2 regions of the Micromonospora sp. WMMD812 genome follow, and region 2 is predicted to be linked to the other one. Evidence: riboswitches for the same ligand, from Rfam matches in the RefSeq annotation. Region 2 holds a riboswitch; the other holds the start of a gene.
What was found. A riboswitch is a leader RNA that binds a small molecule or an ion and turns the genes downstream of it on or off. The one in region 2 is predicted to bind cyclic di-AMP.
Positions count from the first base shown of each region.

Region 1 (9,306 bases), 1.6 Mb from region 2:
GAGACGGTCACCTGCATCTGCTCGACCGGGACGAACGCGTCCCACTCCAGGGCGTGCCCGACCGCCGCGGCGATGTCCGGGTCGGCGCGCTCCGCCCCGCCGGGCAGCTGCACGGCCAGATCGTTGGCGACCGCGCGGACCCGGGTCACCCGGTGCGCGGCCCGCTCGGCGGCCCACTTCTTGGCGTAGCTGTCCACCCGGCCGGTCAGCGTGACGACGCCCTCGGAGACGGTCACGCCGATCTCGTGCGGTCGTACCCGCGGTTCCCACGTCAGCTCGTCGAGGACGTCGGACTGGATGTCCTGGTCGGTGCGGGTGATCGTCTCGGTGGCCATCTGTCCCTCCTCCGGTCTCCCCGGGCGGCGCCAGCACGCACGCCCGCGTCCACCGATCCTGTCGCCGGGCCGGGTGACGTCCCCTCGCCCGGCCGGGGTGAGTCGCGCTGGGAGCGATTCCATCGCCGCTGACCGTCGATTAGGGTGAGCGCGTGACGGCGCCGTGGTGATCCGCGCCGCCCGCTGAACTCCGGGCCCGGGCGTGGTCGGCGGCGCCCGGGCCACCGGAGCCCGTTGCCCAAAGGCCCGCCGGCCCCCACCCCGGCCGCCCCGTTGATCATGAAGTTGTTGTCACCCGTGCCGGCGTGTCGCGACAACAACTTCATGATCAACAGGAAGTGGGCGGGGCGCGGGGGTGGGGTGGGCGGACGTGGGCGGGCCCCGACCGGCGGTGCCGGTCGGGGCCCGGGTGGTGCGTCGGGGTTGCGGGCGGTCAGAGGTCCCGGCTGGCGGGGGAGTTCGGGCGGTCGACGTCGACGAACTCGATGTCGTCCACCGCCGGGTCCTCCCTGCTGCCGGCGGCCCGCGCGGCGGTGCCGGCGGCCCAGCCGATCGCGGCGCCGACGAGCGCCGCGCTGATCAGCAGCGCCCACGGCAGCGCCGGCCGGCGACCGGCGAGCGCGTCGAACGCCAGGACCGCGCGCCGACGGGCCTCGTCAGCGGTGGACCCGACCAGGTCGCCGGCCTCGTCACCGAGCCGATGACCCCCGCGGCGGGCGGTGCGGGCGGTGTCCCGCACGGTGTCCCCCGCGGAGCCGACGGCGGAGACCAGGTGCTGCCACGCCTGATCGGCGATCCGCTCGGGTCTGCTGCGGCGGTCCAGCAGGTTGGTTCCGAACATCGTCACTACCTCCTCGGGCGGCCGAGGTCCGCGGCCACATCGGACCTCGGCATCTGTCCAGCGCGTCACGGTTCGCTCACCGGCCAGTGCCCCGTCCGCCGTCACGGCAAACCCGACCGACGGGCGGCGGCTTCAGTGCAGCACGACCACGGCGGCCCCGCGGGCGAAGTCGTCGTCGTCATCATCGTCGTCGTCACCGCCGCCGAAGCCGCAGGCCAGTACGAGGGCGAGCAGGAGGCCGACGCCGGCCACCCCGGCGAGTCTCTTGATCATTGATGGTCCTCTCCGTCATGGTGGGCTCCCGGCCGATGCTAGGCAGTGGCGGCAACCGCGCGGCCGGGCCGCGGGCGGGGCGGCCACGCCCGGGACGTGCCGTTTCGGCCCGAGTGGCCGGCACCGGCTACCCTGGGTCGGCGACGCGTCGGTGTGGCGAATCGTTGGACGAACAGACGAAGAGAAAAGTCCGGACAAGGGTGACAAGGTGTGCCCTGATCCGCGAATTGCTCATCCCGAGGGGTGGCGACCGAGGCCGTTGGAGGAATACTCTCGGTCGCGGCCCGCGTACTGATGAGGCGCCCGGGGACGGGCGGGTGGAGGTGCTCGCGTGAGCCTGTCGATCGTGAAGTCGGTTCTGTCCGGTGGTGTGGTGGAGATCGCCCCGCGTGGTGAGATCGACGTCGACACCGCCTACGAGGTGCGCGAGGCGATCGCCGAGGTGCTCGCCAAGGGGCGCCCGACCCGGATCGAGCTCAACATGCGGCTCGTCACCTTCATCGACTCCGTCGGCATCAGCGCGATGGTCGCCGGTTTCCAGACCGCCGAGGTGAGCGGGGTGAAGCTCGTCGTCACCGAGCCGAGCCGCTTCGTGCACCGCCAGCTCTGGGTGACCGGCCTGCTCGGTCTGTTCGGCGCGCCGGAGCCCTACTACGCCGGCGCCGCCGCGCCCGAGGTGCTCCCGGGCGCCTGACGCCCCACCCGCGCCCGAGCCGCTTCCGAGGGATCACGGTTCGCCGAGGCCGGACAGGTCCACGTCGGCGACCTCGGTGACCGCCCGGATCGCCGTGACCGAGGCGTACCCGTCGGCCAGCAGGGCCAGGTCGGTGCCCGGCTGCACCGCCTGACCGGGCTCCTCCAGCGAGGTGCGGACGAAGCCGTGCCCGGACTCGGCGACGGTCATCTGCACCTGACCGAAGGTGGCCAGCGTGCCCCGGCGCACCCCGCGCAGCCTCTCGTGCGGCACGTCCGGTGCGTTGACGTTGAGGATGCTCTCCACCGGCCCGGCGATCAGTCGGGGAAGCAGGTCCAGGGCGACCCGGGCGGCCGTGGACCAGTGCCGCTCGGCGTCGCGAACGCGGGCGGCGGCGGCCACCGCCGCGCCGCCGCTGGCCGCGGTGGCCTCCCCGACGGTGAGGACGTCCAGCGAGACCGCCATCGCCCGGCAGCCGTTCGCGGCGGCGGTGAACGCGGCGCCGACGGTGCCGGAGTGCAGCACCGCGCGCCCCGCGTTGGCGCCCCGGTTGATGCCGGAGAGCACCACCGTCGGCGGTGGCCCGAACGCGCCGTGCACCGCGATCAGCGCGATGAAGCCGGGGGAGCCGCCCACCCCGAAGGCCGGCACGCCGGACAGCCCCGGCAGCGGATGGTCGCGGACCACCACCTGCCCCTCCTGCTCGACCGCCGTCATCGCCGCGCTGGTGCCGCTCGCCTCCTCCAGCGGGGCGGCGACCACCACGTCCAGGCCGCGCTCGACGGCCGCGCGCGCCAGCGCCTGGATGCCGGGGGCGGCGATCCCGTCGTCGTTGGTCACCAGCACCCGATGCGTCATCGTCCCGCCGCCCGGTCGGCCAGCTCGTCCGGCGTGGTGCGTTCCTGCGGCCGGCCTCCGGCGGGCACCAGCCGGACCCGGTCCACCAGGCCGGCGATCGAGTCGAGCCGCCCGGTGCCGAGGCCGTGCCGGGTGACGTTCAACGCTCCGGCCGCCGCGCCGGTCCGGATCGCCGTGCGGATGTCGCCGCCGGCGGCCAGCACGGTCGCCACGCCGGCGGTCATCGAGTCACCCGCTCCCCGCGGGTCGGCCGCCTCGAGGCGGGGCATCTCCACCTCGAACACCTCGCCGTCGACCAGGGCGAGCGCCGGCTGGTCGGCCCGGCTCACGACCACGTTCTCGGCGCCGGCGGCGTGCAGGTCGTAGAGCGCCCGGGTCAGCTGCTCCTCGTCCTCGTCGGCGGCGCGACCGTCGCGGATCAGCTCCTCGTGGCTGACCTTGAGGAAGAAGACCCCGCTGGCCAGCACCGCCGCGAGGTGGTCGCCGGAGAGGTCGACCACCACCCGGCCGCCGTTGGCGCCGAGATCCGCGGCGAACCGCCGGTACAGGTCCGCCGGGACGAGCATGGGGTCGTTCGGCCCGCTGAGCACGCTGACCGGCGCGCGCAACCCCTCGCCGAGCGCCAGGTTGTAAAGCTCGTCCAGCTCGTGCCGGCCCAGCGGCTGTCCCGGCACCGCCACGATCTCCTGCCGGGAGCCCTCGCGTCGATCGTGGACGTAGCCGCCGCAGCCGGACTCGCGGACCACCACCTTGAGGTCCACTCCCTCGCTGACCAGCAGCGGCTCCAGCACCTGGCCGATCTCGCCGCCGAGCGCCGTGCAGAGCACGACCTCGCCACCGAGCGAAACGATCATCCGGGCCTGCCAGACGCCCTGCCCGCCCGGGTGCAGGTGGATCTCCGGTTGGCCGCTCGGCTGGTCCACCGTCACCGTGAGCAGGGGCGTGGGGGCGAAGACCATCACGTGCCCGCTCATGCTTCGTATCCGTCCATGGGTCCCGCCACCTCTCCTCGGCCCGTCTCCGCGCCTGATTCCCCGCCGGTTGACCGTCATGCGAACGGGACCCGAACGCGCGGTATCCGGTCGGCGGCCGTCCGGGCGTTGCCAGCCGGGGCGGCGTACGCGACGATCGGGCGATCGACGGCGGTGGGGAGACGGTGTGCTCAGGCGCGATTCGTTCAGCTACACCGTCCAGGCCCGGTGCCGCGCGGCGGAGGCCGCCGCGCTGCTGGGCGACCTGAGCCGGCAGGGCGAGCTGCACCCGCTCATCGTCGGAGTGCGTGAGCTTCCGCCCCGGCCGGGCGCGCGAGCCAGCTACGCCATCACCGACCGGCTGGCCGCCGGCCCGGTCCGATTCCCGGTGACCTACCGGGCGGATGTGCTGATCAGCACCGACGACGAGGTCGTCACGGTGGCGCGGCAGTGGCCCGCCACGACGGTGCGCAACCACACGCGGCTGCGTGCCGAGCCGGGTGGGCTGCTCCGGATCGAGGTCGAGATCACCCTCTCCGCGCCGGCGCCCCTGTTCGGGTACGCCTTCCGGCAGGCCCGCGCCGCCCACCTGGCGCTGGCGACCCGGCTCGGCGCGGTGCTCGACCGGGACGGCGGCCCGACGCCCGCCGGCTGACCGCCCACCGTCAGGCCGACCGGCGTCCGGCCACCGCCGGGCGCCGGCGGGTCGCGACCGGGACGGCCCGGCGCAGCCGGCCCCACGGCTTGTACGTGGACAGGACGGTCGCGACGACCATCAGGGTCGTCGACACGGCGGGCGCGATCACCAGGTCGGCCCGGTCGCGGGCCGGCAGGGCCGCGCCGAGTTCGCCGGCGGCGCGCAGGTTCGGCGTGAGCAGCGCCAGGACCAGCACGACCATCACCGTGGTGATCAGCAGCTTGACCAGCACCCAGCGGTGCCGCAGCAGCCCCCACGGGGTGAGCAGCGCGCTGACCACGCCGACCAGCCAGACGATCACACTGAGCGGTGCGAACAGCGCCGTGCCGAGCAGCGCGGTGACCGGGTAGACCACGGTCGGATCGGCGCCGCGCAGCACGGCGACGCCGAGGGTGAGCAGGACCAGGTCGATGCCGAGCCACCCCAGTGAGGTGACCAGGTGCGCGGTGAGCAGCGCCTTGCGGGTGCCGGGCGGGATCCGGGTCATGCCGTGATGCTGCCCGCTCCGGCGCGCCGCCTCGTCCGGCGACCGGCGACACCGCGGCTACGCCCCGGGACGTAGCCGAGGCGGCGACGTGCGTACGCGGGTGGTCCGCCACGCGCGGCGGACCACCCGCGGGCCTGGGTCAGTACACCGAGAGGTGCACGTGGTTGGTGTGGTCGCTGGACGGGTCGCCGCCGGCCCCGCTGTACGACTTCCACCCGCTGCTGGGCAGCCAGATCTGCCGGTACCAGATCACGTAGAGCACGGCGAGTCGATCGGAGTTGCGGATGAAGTACGCCGCGAGGTTGTTGCCGTACGTCTTGTCGCCGCCGGTGGCGTCGCCGCCGAAGCCGCTCTTCTGGGCGGCGAAGTCGCAGGCCCGGCCCTTCGGGTGCTCACCCGAGCCGCCGCTGCGGTAGCAGGAGACGTACCGGGTGAACCCGGCGGCCTTGGCCTGGTTGAGCGCGTGCAGCAGGCGCGGGGTGATGCAGCCGTTCGCCGGGGTCGGGTCGTTGACGCTGCACGACTCCGAGGGCCAGGAGCCGTCGGAGTTGCGCGGCGCCGGCGTGGCCGTCGCGGTGGAGGTGCCCCGGTTGGAGCTGTCGGTGGTGGTGGCCGCGCGGTTGTTCGCGACGGTCAGCGCCCGTTCGGCCTGCTCCTTCCGCTTGGCCATCACCGCGACCTGCTTGCGCTGCTCGCGGATCTCGCCGTCGAGCGCGGTCCGGGTGCGGGTCACCTCGTCGCGGGTCTCCAGCAGGTCGCGCAGCACCCGGTCCTCGTTGGCGGCGACCGCGTCCAGGGCGGCCGCCCGGTCCATGAAGCCGTCCGGCGTGTTGCTGTTGAGCAGCGCCGACACCGTGCCGAGCCGACCGGTGCGATAGGCCACCCCGGCGATCTCGCCGACCTTCTCGCTGCGGACGCCCAACTGGGCCTCGGTGGTCTTCAACTGGCCGGTGAGCTGCTCCTGCCGCTTGACCGACCGGTCGAGGGCGGCCTTCGCGTCCAGGTAGCCCTTGCTGGCCGCCTCGAGTTGGGCGCGCAGGGCGGGGCTGCCGCCCTCGTCGTCCTGGCCCGGCGCGGCGGCGAGCCGGCCGGTCGGGGGAGCGGCCGCGGCGGCGGTGCCGGGGGCGATCGCGACGCCGAGGGCGAGCGTCGCGGCGATCAGGGCCGCCATCCGGGCGGCGCGTCGTCGTACGGGTGCCACTACTGGCATGCACATGTCCTTCCGTCAGCCGCCGACCGGGTTAGCTGACGGGTTCGGGACGGAAGATCCCTACCGCTGATGCGGATGCACCCCACGAACATGGTTCCCCGGCTCGCCGCGTCGGGCGATTAGGCGACGGCCACCGCCGGCGCCGATGGGCGCCGCCTGCCGGAGGCCGGGACCGAGACTACCGGTGCCAGAGGGGCCTGCGCAGCAGATGTGACTCTCGGTGCTGCCGTGGTTACCGATAATTCCGGCATAAGTGGACAATACACACACAGAATTAAGGTTGTGCTCATTACCACTCAACCGGCCCGCAGGCCCCAGGCGTCGCTCCGGGCTCGATCTGCAGCGTGGCGTGGTCGATGTGGAAGTCCTCGTGCAGCGCGGCCCGCGCGGCGGTGAGCACCGCGCCGACGTCGGCCTCGGGCGCCATGGTGAGGTGCGCGGAGGCCACGTCCATGCCCGAGGTGAGCGTCCAGACGTGCAGGTCGTGGACGCCGGCCACGCCCGGTACGGCGGCCAGCCGGTCGTGTACCGCGGTCACCTGGAGGTGCTTCGGGGCCGCCTGGACCAGGATGCGGACCGCGGCGCGCCCGAGCCGCCAGGTGCGGGGCAGGATGAACACGCCGATGGCCACCGCGACCAGCGGGTCGGCCCACCACCAGTCGGTCACCGCGATGAGCGCCGCCGCGCCGATCACGCCGAGCGAGCCGAGCAGGTCGCCGAGCACCTCGAGGTAGGCCCCCTGCAGGTTGATGCTCTCCCCGGCTCCCGGGCGCAGCAGCGCGAACGCGACCAGGTTGGCCAGCAGGCCCAGCACGGCGACCGCCAGCATCGGACCGGCGAGCACCTCCGGCGGGTCGCCGAACCGGCCGACCGCCTCGACCACCACGTAGACCGCGACGCCGGAGAGCAGGACGGCGTTGGCCAGCGCGGCCAGCACCTCGAGCCGGTAGAGGCCGAAGGTGCGCTGCGGGTCCCGGTTGGCGTGCCGGGTGGCGGTGATCGCGGCGAGGGCCATGCCGATGCCGAGCACGTCGGTGAACATGTGCCCGGCGTCGGAGAGCAGGGCCAGCGACCCGGTGCGGAACGCGGCCACCGCCTCGACCGCCATCAGGCTGCTCAACAGGGCGAATGCTGCCCAGAGCCGGCCACGGTGGTGCTGTGCGGCGTTCGCCACCGACCCGTGGTGGTCATGACCTGCGCCCACCAGCCCACCCTCCGCCGACGGTCCCGACCGGTCAAATATATGCTCACATCGCTATGTATGCAAGTGACTGGTCGTAACCGACCCGGACGTGGCGGCCTCGCCCGTCAGCGGGTCGGGTCGATCGTGGTGAGCCGCTGGGTCGCCCGGGAGAGCGCCACGTACAGCGTCCGGACGCCCGATCCCGGGTCGGCCCGGATCTCGCTCGGCGCGACCAGCACCACCCCGTCGTACTCCATACCCTTCGCCTCCAGGCTGGTCACCACCTGGAGGCGGGGTACGCCGAGCGCGCCGAGCCAGCCGGCCACCTCATCGCGGCGCGGCACCGGCGTGATCACCCCGACCGTCCCCTCCACCTCGCCGAGCACCCCCGTCACGGCCGCCACCGTGCTGGTCTCGAGCTGCGCGGCCGGCACGACGAGCTCGACCGGGTCGACCCCGGTGGAGCGGACCGCCGTGGGCAGGCTGAGGTCCGGGTCGAGCCGGCGGATCTCGGCCGCCGCCACCGCGAAGATCTCTGCGGAGTTGCGGTAGTTCGTGGTGAGGGTGAACTGGTGCCGGCGACGGCGTCCCAGGGCCTGGTCCCGGGCGCGGGTCAGCTCCGCCGGGTCACCCGTCCACGCGGTCTGAGCCGGGTCACCCACCACCGTCCAGGACGCCAGCCGTCCGCGCCGGCCGATCATCCGCCACTGCATCGGCGACACGTCCTGCGCCTCGTCCACCACCACGTGCGCGTACTCCCGGTAGTCCTCCGGGCGCTGCCGCGCCGCCGCCCGCGCGGCCCGCTGCCGATCGCCGAACGTGCTCAGCTCGCGTACGCCGCCGGCGAGCTGGAACGGGTCGCGCTTCGGCCGGGGCGGCTGGACCGGCTTGCCGAGCAGCGCGTCCAGTTCGTCGAGGAGCGCCACGTCCGCGACGGTCAGCCCCTCGGTGTCCAGCGTCCGGTACGCCGCCTCCAGCAGCCGCACCTCCCGCCCGGTCAGGACACCGCCGGCGTACCGGCGCAGCCGTCCCGGGCGCGCCAGCCAGCCCAGCACGTGTCGCGGGTGCAGACGGGGCCACCAGGCCTTGAGGAACTCCCGGAACTCCGGCCGATCGACGATCTCGTCCTCGAAGGCGCGCTGCTCCGGCAGCCGGTCGATGCCCAGGCGCCGGGCCTGCGCCCAGAGCGCCGCGAAGACTCCGTCGAAGCCGGCCCGCCGCACCTCGTTGCGCCGGGCGCCCCGGGTCAGCGCCCGGTCGCGGATCCCGTCCAACTCCCGGCGGTCCAGCCGGAGCAGTTGGCCCCGGTAGAGCAGCCGAAGCTCGGCCGGGCCGTCCGGCACCGCGTCACGGACCGCCCGCTCCAGCACCCGGCGCATCCGCAGCGAGCCCTTCACCGCGGCCACCTCGGGCGGGTCGGTGCGGGTGGCGGACATCCCCGGGAAGAGCGTGCCGAGCGAGTGCAGGGTGGCGGTGTCCTCGCCGAGCGAGGGGAGCACCGAGGCGATGTACTCGACGAAGACCGTGGACGGGCCGACCACCAGGATGCCGCCGCCCGCGTACCGGCTGCGGTCGGAGTAGAGCAGGTACGCCGCCCGGTGCAGGGCGACCGCCGTCTTGCCGGTGCCCGGGCCGCCGGACACGATCGTCACCCCCGAGCCGGGGGAGCGGATCGCCTCGTCCTGCTCCCGCTGGATGGTGGCGACGATGTCGCGCATGCCCCGCCCGGTGGCCTTGGAGAGCGTGGCGAGCAGCGC
Region 1 is NZ_CP114904.1:6,178,654-6,187,959, forward strand. It holds gene O7603_RS28635 (BON domain-containing protein) at 1-335, opposite strand, end outside; gene O7603_RS28640 (hypothetical protein) at 769-1,176, opposite strand; gene O7603_RS28645 (hypothetical protein) at 1,309-1,449, opposite strand; gene O7603_RS28650 (STAS domain-containing protein) at 1,781-2,143, shown strand; gene O7603_RS28655 (5'/3'-nucleotidase SurE) at 2,177-3,001, opposite strand; gene O7603_RS28660 (PfkB family carbohydrate kinase) at 2,998-3,975, opposite strand; gene O7603_RS28665 (SRPBCC family protein) at 4,160-4,627, shown strand; gene O7603_RS28670 (hypothetical protein) at 4,638-5,156, opposite strand; gene O7603_RS28675 (hypothetical protein) at 5,296-6,366, opposite strand; cyclic di-AMP (ydaO/yuaA leader) riboswitch at 6,371-6,502, opposite strand; gene O7603_RS28680 (cation diffusion facilitator family transporter) at 6,656-7,570, opposite strand; gene O7603_RS28685 (AAA family ATPase) at 7,675-9,306, opposite strand, start outside.
Region 1: another riboswitch for cyclic di-AMP. It lies ahead of O7603_RS28675 (hypothetical protein); the one in region 2 lies ahead of O7603_RS21075 (NlpC/P60 family protein).

Region 2 (9,306 bases):
GCCACGTAGTTCTCCCGGCCCACGATTCGTTCGCCGCTGACCGGCCAATCCACCACCACGTCATCGGCCAGCAACTCGCCGAGCCCAACCCAGTCGCGAGCCTGCACGCGATCCCACAACTCCTGAGCGACCCTCTTGGGTTCCATCCGCGCATCGTGACAGGGCCCACCGACAACGATCCGTGCCGCACGACCCGCGGCCGGTCGGCCAGCGCCGGTCCACGTCCGCACGCCTGCTACGTTCCTGCGGCAACGTCGGCCGGCAGCTGTGGAGCTGAGATGATCCCCGAGCACATCCGCGACGCGGCCGCGACCGCGGTGGTATTCGGATTCTTCGCGTCCAGTTGGTACGGATGGGCACAGGAGGCACCCCCGCGTACCTGGCGGAAACCACTCGTCGCCGGTTCGATCGCCGCCCTGGTCGCAGTGCTCGCCGGTGGGCTCCTGACCTGGCGTCACTGGTCGGACGGAACGGCGTTCACCGCGGAGACCAGCCGCAACTTCGGCATCGTGGTCGGCATCGAGTTCGGGCTCGCCGCGCTCGGCGCCGGCATCCTCGCCGCGCTCCGCCGCCGCGCCGTTATCCCTGCCTGGATCGCGTTGATCGTCGGTGTGCATCTGTTCCCCGTCGCCGCATTGATCGGCTACCCGCTCATCCACGTCGTGGGCGCGCTGATCACGCTGATCGCGCTAGCCGCCGTCCCGCTGGCCCGGAAACTCTCCCTGCCGGTCAGCGCGGTCACCGGCCTCGGCACCGGCACCGTGCTGCTCGCGGCCGCCGTGACCTCCATGGCCATCGCCCTGCTCAGCTACTGAGTCCGGTGTTGCTGACAGTTGGCGCGGGAACATCGCTCGGCCGCTCGGGCTGCCCATAGGGCCGCACCGTGTTTGTCCCAGGGGCGGCAGGGAAAGGCGTGGACGATCGGGCCGGACGGGGGCAACGGTGGTAGGGGTTTCTGAGGTCATCCGCACCTCACCGGATCGCATCTTCGCCGTGCTCGCCGACGGCTGGAGCTACGCCAGTTGGGTCGTCGGCGCGTCTCATATCCGCGACGTCGACGACGCCTGGCCCGCCACCGGGCCCCGAATTCACCACCAGGTACCCACAGCCTGACCGCCGGCATCGGCCGGCTCCTCCCGCAGAAGATTCAGTCCCTGCTGCTGAGACCCCGAAACGCGGAATCCCTACAGCGGCTCGGCGACATAGCGGCACGTCGGCGGTACCCAACCTGCACGTGAGTCGTCGGCGACGCCCGCAGCACAAGGGGCCGCGATCTGGCACGCCAAGCCGGTGAAGTGATCGGCACAACTGGGGTCCAGGTCAGGACATATCCCGACCTGGGCCTCAACCCGAGATAATGGGAATCGAACCGCACGGCCAGCTTGGGAATCGAACCGCACGGCCAGCTTGGGAATCGAACCGCACGGCCAGCTTGGGAATCGCACAAAATCGCTGCTAGTGCATCCTGACCTGTTCGGCACGCTCTCGCGTGACCCGGCTTGGGCCTACGGCCGCCGCCATGATGGTCCGCGCCGTGGTGGGCTGCGTCGCTCTCGTAGGCGTTGTGGCGCTGCTAGCCGTGTGGTGGGGAGCGACGTGGTAGCGGGCGAGGCGGGACCGGTGGCGACCGACGCATGACGAGGTCAAGGATGCCTACCCCGCCCACCTGGACCAGACGGACGTCCACCTGGGCACCCTGGGACGACATCGATTCGTTCTTGCTCTTCCGCCCCCTGACGGTAATATCTCCATGTTTTGGCCTGCAGCGGGGAGGAATACCCATATGCGATGGAAGATTCCGGCCGGCGTCCTCATGGCGCTGGCCTTTTTGATTCCGGCGGCACCGGCGGTGGCTCAAACCGAGTCGCCCGGGCTCAATGAGGCCTGCCAAACGGTCGAGCGCAAGGTGTACAAGGATATCCGCGAGCTTGTCACCATCGACCTGGATACCGCCACGGATGTAGAAGTGCGCGTGTTGGCCGCCCAGATCCTGGCTGCGGCAAACGCCGACTCGTTGCCCGTTCTGCCTCGCGTGCTACAGGAGCGATTGGACGGCACCGCGGATGATCTGCGCGCATTCCTCAAGGCGGATGCGCAGAAGGCCTGGTCAACGGATCTGCGAATCACGGTGGTCCGGACGTTGACGGACGCTGGCGCCAACGTGAAGGCGGCCGCGCAAAAGGTGCTCGACGACGGGGCCATCGATACCTACCTGGCTTACCTGAACAACGGCCTGTACGACGCGCGTGCGCTTGACTGCGCGTCTCAGCCCACACCGACGCCGAGCGCCACGCCCAGCGCCACGACGACCGCTGCACCGACCCCTGTTTCCTCCGCCAGCCCGGGCGCTCCCGGCGGCGAGGGCGGTGGGCTGCCCGTGACCGGCGCCGGCACCGCGACCGTGGCCGGCATTGGCGGTGTGCTTCTGCTCCTCGGTGGCGCGGGCTACCTGATCGGACGCCGGCGCCGTTCCCGCTTCGTGGCATAGCCTGGTCGTCCCCATCCGGGGCCGGCCGGCCCCGCCCATGCCGGCCGGAGAAAGCGTGGCTGGCGGCCCGTGGACGGCGCTGTTGGCCGCAGCAACGTCGAAGGCCCTGGCTGGGACTGTCGTCCTGGCCAGGGCCTTTCGGTTGGAGCGGGTGACGGGAATCGAGCCCGCTGTCAGCTTGGGAATTGTCGATTTCGACAGGCCACTGGCTTGGCGGCCTGGTCTCGACAGTCTCTCGTGGCCTCGGCCGGCCCCTGTTGTCCTCGCCCAATGGGACGCTGATGGCACGCCGGGCTGCTTCCCTCGACCTATGTGCGCGTAGCGGAGGTGGTGGCCCACAGACCCGGCCGCGTGAGTACCGACCACGGCGCGCCCGCAGGTGGCCGAGGAAAGGAGCAGGCATGGAGGTCACCAAGGACGGGCGAAGCTGGCGGATCGGTACGGCCGGCGACATCGCCTGGATCGCTGGCAAAACCACGGAAGGCTTCTCGATCACCACAGCGATACCGCCGGTGTTCGACGCCTACGCCACCTTCTACCCGCCCGACGGCGTGAGTGTCCAAGCCCATGAACGCGCTGTGATCGACGTACTCACCCAGCACACCCCTGACCAGCCCTGGTGGCTGGGCTATCTCGACACCGGCGCCCACGACATCGTCTTTCCCCTCGCTCCGAAGGTGTCCCTCTACTGGAACTGGCCCTATGTGCTGGTCGAAGCAGGTCCCGAACAAGCCCTCACCTGGCGGACCGGTCACATGCGCGCCGGACAAGGATCGTTGCCCGATCTGTTCTTCCCTGCAGCTCGCTCCTGGCTCGTCTCCGCCCTCTGGGACGACCTCTGGACCGACATCGGCGGGGCCGCCGCACTGATCACCGCCCTGCACGACAATCCGCTGGTCAGCGCTCGCCGGGTCGGGACCGACAAAGACGCCCTTCCGCCAGGACTCACGCGCGACTAGTCACACGCGCAACTCAACATGCTGGCGGATCTCCTCGTCGGGCAGTCGTAGACCGTCCAGCGTTCCCGTCCGGGGAGGCTGGTAGCCCTTGTGGTGCCCGGCGAGGTAATCCGCCCCGACTGGATGGCAGCGAACCCGGACGGAGCCGGGGGGATGCCCAGGGCTAATGGCACGCCAATGGCACGCCGTATGATCCCTGGCCTTGAAATATCGAAGGCCCTGGCGGGACTGACGTCCTGGCCAGGGCCTTTCGGTTGGAGCGGGTGACGGGAATCGAACCCGCACTGTCAGCTTGGGAAGCTGATGTTCTGCCATTGAACTACACCCGCAAGCGGCACCACTGTACCTGAGTCACCAGCCGGGTGCACCCAGGTACCCCCTCGGCTCGCCGCCGCACTCGCCGCCGCGCGTACCACCGGCGCCGGCCCCGTCACGAGGGGGCCGGCGCCGAGGTGTTCCTCCCCAGGACGTCGTCAGGCGGCCGAGCGGTGGGCCTCGCGGGCCGGTTGCCGGTCACGGCGGGCGGGACGGGTCTGCGGCACCACCGGCGTCGGACCCGGCAGGTCGGCGGCGTGCGGGTCGAGCCAGACCTGGACGGCGGGGCGGCCGCGCCCCTCGCCCGGCCCGCCGGCGCTGCCCGAGTCGCGGCGCGCCAGCATCGCCACGTCGACGGTGAACTCGAAGAGCCGCCAGTCGACCTGCGGCGCGGCTCCGGCGTTGGCCGCGAGGCGGGCCACCCGGGCCTGGTCGGTCACCGGCCGGGCGTGCCCCGCCACGTAGGCCTCGTCGTCGCTCTCCTCCGGGGGGAACGAGTGCAGCGCGTAGCGGCCGTCGCGCTCCAGGTCGCGCCGCTTCGGGGAGTCGATGATGAAGCAAAAGAGCCCCTCATCGGTGATCACCGGCGACACCGGGTGCACCCGGGGCCCGCCGTCGGCGCGGACCGTGGCCAGGTAGCCGAAGCCCGGCCCGTACTGCTGCAGGAGAACGCGGATCCCGTCGGCGAGCCGGGGCTCGTCAGCGGCGAATTCGGACCAGGAAGCCATGCCGGCATTCTATCGAACAAATGTACGAAAGGCGATCGCGACGCGCTGGTCACCGGCACCGGATCCGGGCCACCGGGCCGGCCTCGCTATGGTGGTCCGATGCTGCTCTCCGACCGCGACCTGGTCTCCGAGATCAAGGCCGGCACGCTCGGGCTGGATCCGTTCGAGCCCACCCTGGTGCAGCCGTCGAGCATCGACGTACGTCTGGACCGGCTCTTCCGGGTGTTCAACAACCACCTCTACACGCACATCGACCCGGCCGTACAGCAGGACGACCTGACCTCGGTGGTCGAGGTGCCGGACGGGGAGCCGTTCGTGCTGCACCCCGGGGAGTTCGTGCTCGCCTCGACGCTCGAGGTGATCTCGCTCGGTGACCAGCTCGCCGGCCGGCTCGAGGGCAAGTCGAGTCTCGGCCGACTCGGTCTGCTCACCCACTCGACCGCCGGCTTCATTGACCCGGGCTTCTCCGGCCACGTGACGCTGGAGCTGTCGAACGTGGCGAACCTGCCGATCACGCTCTGGCCGGGCATGAAGATCGGCCAGCTCTGCATCTTCCGGCTCTCGTCGCCGGCCGAGCACCCGTACGGCTCGGCCGTCTACGGCTCGCGCTACCAGGGCCAGCGCGGCCCGACCCCGAGCCGGTCCTGGCAGAGTTGGCGCACCTGGCCGACCCGCTGACGCGTCGACGACGAAGGGGCCCGCTCCGACTCCGGAGCGGGCCCCTTGGCGCGGTACGGGTCAGCCGGGCCGGCCGTAGCTGTGGATCGGACCGTCGTCGACCTTCTTCATCTTGATCGGCACGCCGGCCTGCGAGGCGTGCACCACCCAGCCGCCGCCGACGTACATGCCGACGTGGTGGATGTCGCTGTAGTAGAAGACCAGGTCACCGGGGCGCAGATCGGCGCGGCTGACGTCCTTCGTCACCCGGCTCTGCTGCGCCGCGTTGTGGGGCAGGGAGACCCCGGCCTTGGCCCAGGCGGCGAGCATCAGACCCGAGCAGTCGTACGAGTTCGGGCCCTCGGCGCCCCAGACGTAGGGCTTGCCGATCTGGGCGCAGGCGAACTTGACCGCCACCCCCGCCGCGCCGCCCGGGTAGGTGGCCGGGCAGGGCGCGGGCCGCAGGGAGCCGCCGCCGCCGTTGCCGTACACCTTGATCCGCAGCTTCTGCAGCCGGTCGATCTCGGCGTTGATCTGCTTCTTCTTCGCCGCCAGCTGGGCCTCGGTGCGGGTGAGCTGGGCGACCATCTCGTCCAGTGGCGCCTTCTGCCGGGCCAGCTCGTCGCGCAGGTCGGCCACCTGCTGCACGTCCTGCTGCTGGTTGTGGGCGAACCGGTCGAGCATCTCCAGCTGACCGACCATCTCGCCGGGGGTCCGGCTGCCGAGCACGGCGTTGATGGTGGAGACGTTCTCGCCCTTGTACGCCCGGACCGCGAGGGCGCTGACCTTGTCCATGGCCTGGTCGACCTGGAGCTGCAGGGGCTTGATCCGAGCGGCAAGCGCGTCGGCCTGCCTGCGCTTGGCGGCCAGTTCGATGCGGGTGGCGTTGTGCTTCTCGATGACGGGTTCGAGCTTGTTCCAGTCCTCGTCGATCTGGCGCTCGATCTCCGCGACCGACGGGTCGGCGTGCGCCGCCGTGGCGCTGCCGGTCAGGACGACGGCGACGCCGATCAGGGCGGCGAGGGCGGTGGTGAAGCGGGACCAGCGTGGACGCGACGCAACCGTCGTCGGGTCGGCTGTCGCCGACCGTTCGGACGGACGCCGCGGGGCGTGGTGGGCCACCGGGCTCCGTACTCCTTCTTCCTGACCGCCTACCGGGTTAGCTGACGGGTTCGGGCGGGAAGTGGGCGCCCTACCGCAGTGGCTGCGGATTCACCCCGAGGAACCTGGGTCCCCGGCTCGCTCAGCGAGCGACTCGGCGGTGTCGGACCGTTACCGCCCGGGTTGGACGGACCTGCTGCCGGGCCGACGAATGACCAGAGTAGAGACGCTCGTTATAGATCCGCAACCCGTCGGGCCGTGACACTCCGTACCCAGGGCCGGGGACGCACACCCGGTGCGCGTGTCGAAGGTTTTCTACCGAACATGTCGATAAATGGAAAGGTATTGACGCGGCGCTCGCGGCGGGGCGAAGGTGACCCCACCTTCACCCGTCCGACCTGGGGGGTTCGATGCCTGTTTCAGCCCTGACGAGGAGCAGACGCGCCCTGCTCGCCGCCGCGGTGGTCGCCGCCACCGCCGCACCACTCGGCGGCGGCCCGGCCACCGCCGCGCCGCCCGACGAGCGCCAGCGGCAGTACGCCGAGGCGGCGGCCGAGTATGGCGTGCCGGAGGCCGTCCTGCTCGGCGTCTCCTACCTGGAGTCCCGCTGGGACACCCACGCCGGCACACCGAGTACCAGCGGCGGCTACGGTCCGTTGCACCTCACCGACGCCGCGCACGTCGCGTCCGGACCCGCCGGATTCCACGTCGACGAGCACGAGGACCCGCGCGGCGACGAGTCCCGCCCGCTCGCGGTCGCCCCGCCGGCCGTCCGGCCGGCGTCCGACGCCCCGCCGGCCGCAGCGACGCGGACCCTCCCGGCCGCCGCCACGCTCACCGGCGCCAGCGCCGACGAACTCCGCTCCGATCCGGCCGCCAACATCCGGGGTGGCGCCGCGCTGCTCGCCGCGTACCAGAGGGACCTGGGCGGCCCGGTCGGCGCGGCGAGCGACCCGGCGGCCTGGTACGGGGCGGTCGCCCGCTACTCCGGCGCCGACACGGAGGAGACCGCGACGGCCTTCGCCGACGAGGTGTACGACCAGATCCGCTCCGGCGCGAGCCGGCGCACCGACGACGGACACCAGGTGACCCTCGCCGCCCGGGCGGTCAACCCGGACGCGAGCGGACTGCACCGGCTCGACCTGCGCCGCGCCGAGCGGCCGGACGGACTGGAGTGCCCGATCGGCCTCGGCTGCGAGTGGATCCCGGCGCCGTACGAGAAGTACGGCCCCGGCGCCGGCGACTACGGAAACCACGACCTGGGCAACCGCCCAGCGCAGCAGAAGATCGAGTACATCGTCATCCACGACACCGAGGGCTACTACGGTCCGAGCGTCGGCCTGGTGCAGCGGGCCGACTACCTCGGCTGGCACTACACGTTGCGCTCGGTGGACGGGCACGTGGCCCAGCACGTCAAGGCCAAGGACGTCGGCTGGCAGGCCGGCAACTGGTACGTCAACGCCAAGTCCATCGGCATCGAGCACGAGGGCTTCGCCGGCCACGGCACCTGGTACACCGAGGCGATGTACCGCACCTCGGCCAAGCTGGTGCGGTACCTGGCGCTGCGGTTCAACATCCCGCTGGACCGGCAGCACATCATCGGGCACGACAACGTCCCCGGCACCGTGGCCTCCACGGTCGCCGGGATGCACTGGGACCCCGGTCCGTACTGGGACTGGTCGCACTACTTCGACCTGCTCCGGGCGCCCTTCCGCAGCACCGGCACGGCGCGTACCGGCCTGGTCACCATCGATCCGGACTTCGCCACCCACCGGCCCGCGTTCCAGGGCTGCAACCAGCAGCCGCCCGGCGTGCCGACCCCGCCGCCGCCGGCCGAGCCCTGCCCGCTGCGCGGCTCGTCCGCGGTTGTCCTGCACAGCGCGCCGAGCCACGACGCGCCGCTGGTCAACGACCTCGGCAAGCGACCGGACGGCTCGCCGGACACGATGTACATCTCCGACCACGGTGCCCGCGCCTCGGCCGGGCAGACGTACGCGGTGGCTGAGGTAAGTGGCGACTGGACGGCGATCTGGTACCTCGGCCAGAAGGCGTGGTTCCACAACCCCGCCTCCGCGCGGACCGCGAAGTGGGCCACCGGGTTCGTCGTGACGCCGAGGCCGGGGAGGGCCACCATCCCCGTCTACGGGCGGGCCTACCCGGAGCAGGCCGCCTACCCGGCCGGGGTGCCGTACCAGACGATCTCGCCGTTGCAGTACACCTTCGCCGCCGGGCAGCGGTACGCGCTGGGTGGGATCGTGCCGAGCGAGTACTACCGGGCGGTCACCTTCGACGGGTCGTCGCCGGGCGACTGGACCGTCGTCCGGGGTGAGCTGCGGTACGCCCAGATCCAGTTCGGCCACCGGATCATGTACGTCAACCTGGACGACGTCCTGGTCCTCCCGAGCCCGCTGGGCGCACCCCGATAACACACGCGAGGGCCCCCGGTCAGTCGACCGGGGGCCCTCGTCGTACGCGGTGGATCAGCCAGGTCGTCGGAAGCCGGCGACCGGCATGTTGTTGATGCTCGCCACCTGAACCGGTTTACCGGCCCGTGGTGCGTGCACCATCTGGTCGTTGCCGAGGTAGAGGCCCACATGGTGCAGGTCGCTGAAGAAGAAGACCAGGTCACCGGGGCGCGCCTCGGAGCGGGGGATCGCCTTGCCCTCGTTCCACTGGGCGCCGGTGAAGTGCGTCAGGGAGATGCCCGCGGCCTTGTAGGCGTACTGGGTCAGGCCGGAGCAGTCGAACGAGTTCGGGCCGGTTGCCCCCCAGACGTACGGCTTGCCGACCTTGCCGCAGGCGGTCTTGATGGCGGTTCGGGCCGCCGTGCTGACCACGCCGTTGACGGTCGGGCACGCCGCCGTCTTGACGGTGGTGACCGGCAGCAACTTCTCGAGCCGCTTGATCTCGGCGTCGATCTTCTTCTTCTTCGCCGCCAGCTCGTTCTGCTGCTTCACCTGGGTGGCGATCAGCGCGTCCAGCTTCTGCTTCTCCCCGTCGTACTTCGCGCGGACCTTGAGCACACCCTCGACCTCCTTGCGCTCCTGCCTGGCCAGGC
Region 2 is NZ_CP114904.1:4,565,535-4,574,840, forward strand. It holds gene O7603_RS21040 (nuclear transport factor 2 family protein) at 1-146, opposite strand, end outside; gene O7603_RS21045 (hypothetical protein) at 279-815, shown strand; gene O7603_RS21050 (LPXTG cell wall anchor domain-containing protein) at 1,784-2,488, shown strand; gene O7603_RS21055 (hypothetical protein) at 2,890-3,447, shown strand; tRNA gene O7603_RS21060 (tRNA-Gly) at 3,703-3,776, opposite strand; gene O7603_RS21065 (pyridoxamine 5'-phosphate oxidase family protein) at 3,921-4,490, opposite strand; gene dcd (dCTP deaminase) at 4,590-5,168, shown strand; gene O7603_RS21075 (NlpC/P60 family protein) at 5,229-6,269, opposite strand; cyclic di-AMP (ydaO/yuaA leader) riboswitch at 6,282-6,418, opposite strand; gene O7603_RS21080 (peptidoglycan recognition family protein) at 6,659-8,674, shown strand; gene O7603_RS21085 (C40 family peptidase) at 8,729-9,306, opposite strand, start outside.